DNA from 2 places in the Luteococcus sp. H91 genome. Region 2 is predicted to be linked to the other one. Evidence: predicted binding sites of a transcription regulator. Region 2 holds the regulator's gene; the other holds the start of a gene.
The links. The regulator LexA, encoded in region 2, represses DNA repair genes until DNA is damaged. The targets are predictions, from matches to a motif close to TCGAACANNTGTTCGA.
Positions count from the first base shown of each region.

Region 1: a site for LexA is predicted at 886-901, ahead of AAEX57_RS04355 (DUF6504 family protein). Genes of this name have one in related genera too.

Region 1 is NZ_JBCDMV010000006.1:63,323-65,718, reverse strand. Features, by position in the region: gene AAEX57_RS04360 (helix-turn-helix domain-containing protein) at 1-753, opposite strand, end outside; gene AAEX57_RS04355 (DUF6504 family protein) at 925-1,218, shown strand; gene AAEX57_RS04350 (DNA polymerase III subunit alpha) at 1,222-2,396, shown strand, end outside.
Region 2 is NZ_JBCDMV010000023.1:29,803-32,198, forward strand. Features, by position in the region: gene AAEX57_RS12265 (RDD family protein) at 1-113, shown strand, start outside; gene AAEX57_RS12270 (hypothetical protein) at 193-588, opposite strand; gene lexA (transcriptional repressor LexA) at 866-1,669, shown strand; gene AAEX57_RS12280 (ATP-dependent DNA helicase) at 1,674-2,396, opposite strand, start outside.

The sequences.
Region 1 (2,396 bases), on a different contig from region 2:
CTTGGGCGGGCTGCCCTGGAAATGCACCTCCAGCACCAGCAGGTCCGTCGGGGCGGGGACGGCCCGGCCGATCCGGGTGGTGGGCTTGCCGCCGGGGCCGTAGTCGCAGCGTTGGGTGGTGAGGATCGACTCGCCGCGACGCAGCGCTCGGGGGAGCTTCACCTCCGCCAGGGTCAGGTTGTCACCGGGCATGGTGCGGATGTTCTGCATGGTCATGCCCGACAGCGGCTGGATGCCGGCGCTCTGCCCGGGTTCGGCCTGCACCACGGAGGTCCAGCCGTCCACATTGTCCACCTCGGCGCGGGAGACCTGCGTGGTGATGGTGTGGGTCTCGATGTGGTCGGAGCCGATGTAGGAGACGTCATGCACCATCATCCGTCGCCAGTTCTTGGCCTGCTTGTGGGTGATCTCCTCAAGATCGGGGGGTAGGTAGTCGGCCTGGGGCAGCAGGTCGTTGATGTTCTGCCAGCCGGGGTCGCCGGTCATCGCCCACAACAGGTGACCGGGATCGACGCCCAGGATGCTCTCCAGCGCGTTGACCACGTCCTGGGAACGGTTGCGGGTGGGGCGGGAACGCCCGGTGGCCCAGTAGCTCAGCGTCGCGGTGGAGACCCGCAGGTCCTGCGCGGCGAGCTTGTTCTGGATCCGGTGCAGCGAGAGGCCCCGCTGGGTGATGGCCTCACTCAGACGGTCGGCAAACAGATTCGGCGAGGACGAGGGGTCTCGGCGGCCGATCGGGGGAATTTCGGTCATCTCACCCCACATGCTTTCACATTGGGGTCAGGCCCAGTGAATTGTGACCAGTCTCATGTTTGCCCCCTCAGCACGGCCCCTGGTCCTCGGCCCTCGTCTTCTGTCGGTGGCGGCGTCTATAGTGGCTCTTGATCGAAATCATGTTCGATTCATGATCGTCTGGAGGTCGCCGTGCGCAGGTGTGATGAGGCCATCGAGGTGCGGCTGGGGCGGGTCGGCGACGACGAGGGGCCCAGCCAGTTCCTGTGGCGCAACAAGCTCTGGCGGGTGCTGACGGTGCAGCAACGCTGGATCGAGTCGGGCAGTTGGTGGGAGCACGCCGAATCCGGCAGCGATGACCTGTTGCGTGAGCGCGAGGTGTGGCGGGTGGAGGCCGCCGCTGGCCAGTACCTCAGCCGCGGCGTCTACGAGTTGGACCATGCCTGGGCCGATGGCAGTTGGCGGCTGCGCACCGTGGTGGACTGAGCGATGGATCCCTTCGTCCACCTGCGGGTGGCCTCGGGCTACTCGCTGCAGTACGGCGCCAGCCACCCCGGCGAGCTGGTGGCGGCCGCCGCCGCGCAGGACATGGACACCCTGGCCCTGACCGACCGCGACGGGCTCTATGGGGCGGTTCGCTTTGCCAAGGCCTGCCTGCGCACCGGCGTCGCTCCCGTGGTCGGGGTGGATCTGGCCGTGCCCTTCGCCGGTCAGCCGCGCCCGGCCACCCGTCGGCGCACCGCGGCCCGCGGCGGTGAACTGCGCGATGCCCGGCTGCCCCGGGTGGTGGCCACCGCCACCAGTCGCGACGGCTGGGCAGACCTGTGCCGGCTGGTCACCGACACCCACCTGGCGGGGGAGCGTGGCAAACCCGTCGCCACTCCCGAGCTGGTCGCCCGGCACGCCGCCGACGGCAACCTGCTGGTCACCTTGGGGGCGGACAGCCAGTTCGGGCTGCACATCGCCGCCGGCCGGGCGGATCTGGCCCGCGACGAACTGCACCACTGGCTGGATCTGGTGGGCCCCGAGTGCTTGTTGGTGGGTGTCACCAATCACCAGGTGGGCGGCGACGGGGTGGCCAGCGCCCACCAGGCCGGGCGGATGCTGGCGCTGGCCGACGAGCACCGGCTGACCGCCGTGCTGACCAACCAGGTGCGGATGGCCGAACGTCGCCAGGCCGCCACCATCGACGTGCTGGATGCCGCCCGACGGCTGGTGCCGCTGGATGCACGCAATGTGGACCGGCGCAATGCCGAGGCCCACCTCAAGAGCGGCAAGCAGATGCTGCGGCTGGCCGAGGATGTCGCGCGGCTGGCTGGGCGGGGCAGCACCGGCGCTGAGCGGCTGCTGGCCGACACTCGGCTCACCGCGTTGCGCTGCCGGTTGGATCCGCGCGCCGACATCGGGTTGGGGGAACTGCACCTGCCCGAGTTCGAGATGCTGGGCACCACCACCGGGCAGGCGATGGCCGAGCTGCGGGCCCACTGCGAGGCCGGGATCGCCGAACGCTACGGCCGGTCCACGGATCAGGTGTGTCGCCGGCTGGACGAGGAACTCGACGTGATCGGCCAGCTGGGTTATGCCGCCTACTTCCTCACCGTCGCCCAGGTGGTCGGCCTGGTGCGGGAGTTGGGCATCCGCTGCGCCGCCCGAGGCTCGGGCGC
Region 2 (2,396 bases):
ATTTCATCGACGCGATCATCTGTCTTGTCGGCTACCTCTTCCCGCTGTGGGACAAGAAGCGCCAGACCATCGCGGACAAGATCGTCGGCACTCTGGTGATCGACACCAAGTAGGCACAGCCAAGCGGCTCCCCGCGAAGGCCCCGACCCCTTTGACCAGTTCAATTGGGTCGGGGCCTTCGCTGCGCGCGGGCTAGCTCTGCAGGCTGGCGGCGACGCTCTGCTGCGGCGCGCCCTCTTCCAGCGGTGCATTGCTCACGCTGAAGAAGGAGACCAGGCCGATCACGACGGTGGCGACCGCAATCACGGCCAACAGGATGACGATGGCCAGGATCCCGCGATCGGTCAGCTGCACCCGCGTGCCGGAACCGGCCGGGGCGGGGACGGTGCGCCTCGGCAGCGGGACGTCCAGCACGAGCTGGACGGGGACGCCGTGCCCACCCGGAGCAACCGGCTGGAGCGGACGGCCACCCGGGGCGGCCAGCCCCTGCGGACGAGCCTGGGGCCCCCGCAGCTGCGGCTCACGCACGCGGCGGCGGGTCGGAGCCGGGGTGACGGCCTCGGCCTTGGCAATCAGCGATGCACTCATGGTTACTCCTTGGTCTTGGGCGAACCTGCTCGAGGACCCATCCGGCCTTCGAACGAGTGTTCGACACAAATACTAGCGCCCCCGTCCGATCCATTCAAACAGTCGTTCGAATGGCGTGCCGTCTCCTCCGGGGAAGACCACCCGATCGAGGGTTAGCATGAGTCAAACAGGCGCCTCTGACATTTTTTGCGGGACGCCTGATGCCACACCCAGGAAGAGCCCGACACACCTCGAACAAGCGTTTGAATCGAACACCTGTGGAGTCTAGGATTGAGCCATGGCGACAGGCGACGAGAAGAAGACCGGCAAGAAGGGCAAGCGCCCCGTGGGCCGCCCCACCAATGAGCAGGTTCGTCGGGAACTGGCAGGCCGTGGACGGATCAAGATGCTGCCCGACGGCCCGGTCGACGTCGACGGCCTGAGCGGACGCCAGCGACGAATGCTGGAGATCATCCGCGACTCGCTGGCCACCCACGGCTACCCGCCGAGCTTCCGGGAGATCGGCGACGCCGCCGGCCTGGCCAGCTCCTCCAGCGTCGCCCACCAGCTGAAGCAGCTGGAGCTCAAGGGCTTCATCCACCGCAAGCCCGGCCAGCCGCGCGCGATGGAACTGCACCTACCCAATTCGCTCAAGGCGCAGCATGAAGCGTCCGCCCCCACCGCCGAACCCACCGGGGACATCACCGGGATCAACGATGCCTTCCCCAGTGCGGTGAACGTGCCCATGGTCGGCCGGATCGCCGCCGGCGGCCCGATCCTGGCCGAGGAACACCTCGAGGAGGTCTTCCCGCTGCCCAAGCAGCTGGTCGGTGACGGCGTCACCTTCATGCTGGAGGTGCACGGTGACTCGATGGTGGAGGCCGCCATCTGCGACGGCGACTGGGTGGTGGTCCGGCAGCAGCCCGACGCCAACAATGGAGACATCGTCGCGGCGCTGCTGGACGACGAGGCCACCGTCAAGACGCTGAAGAAGACCCCCGGCCAGGTCTGGCTGCTGCCGCACAACGAGTCCTACTCCCCCATTGACGGCAACCACGCGAAGATCCTGGGCAAGGTGGTCGCGGTCCTGCGCCGCGTCTGATCGACTATTCCCGCGCGGCCTGCAGGCGTCGTAGCGCCTGGACGGCAACCTCCCGATCCCGGGTCATCCAGAAGTCCGGCATCGATGCGCGCAGGAAGCCGCCATAGCGGGCGGTCACCAGCCTGGGATCCAGCACCGCCACCACGCCCTTGTCGCTGACCCGTCGGATCAGCCGGCCGGCGCCCTGGGCCAGCAGCAGCCCGGCATGGGTGGCCGCCACCGACATGAAGCCATTGCCGCCGGCCTCGGCCACCGCCTGCTGGCGGGCCTGCATCAGCGGGTCGTCGGGGCGCGGGAAGGGAATCTTGTCGATGATCACCAGCTCGCAGGTCTCGCCCGGCACGTCGATCCCCTGCCAGAGGCTGACGGTGCCGAACAGGCAGACCTCCGGCTCCGCCACGAAACGTCGGGTCAGCTCGGAGAGCTGGGCGTCGCCCTGGCACAGGATGGTCATCTTGGGCAATTGCTTGCGGACGTGTGCGGCGGCGGTCTCGGCGGCCTTCTGCGATGCGAACAGCCCCAGGGTGCGGCCGCCCGCCGCCCAGACCAACTCGGCGACCTCGCTCAGCGCCTCCTGGGTGATCCCGTCGCGCCGTGGATTGGGCAGTCCGGTGGCGCAGTACAGGATGCCCTGCCGCTGGTAGTTGAACGGGGTGCCGACGTCCAGCGCCCGCCAGGCCAGCGGGTTGTCCGGATCGTGCCGCTCCCCCTCCAGCCGGTCCGCCTT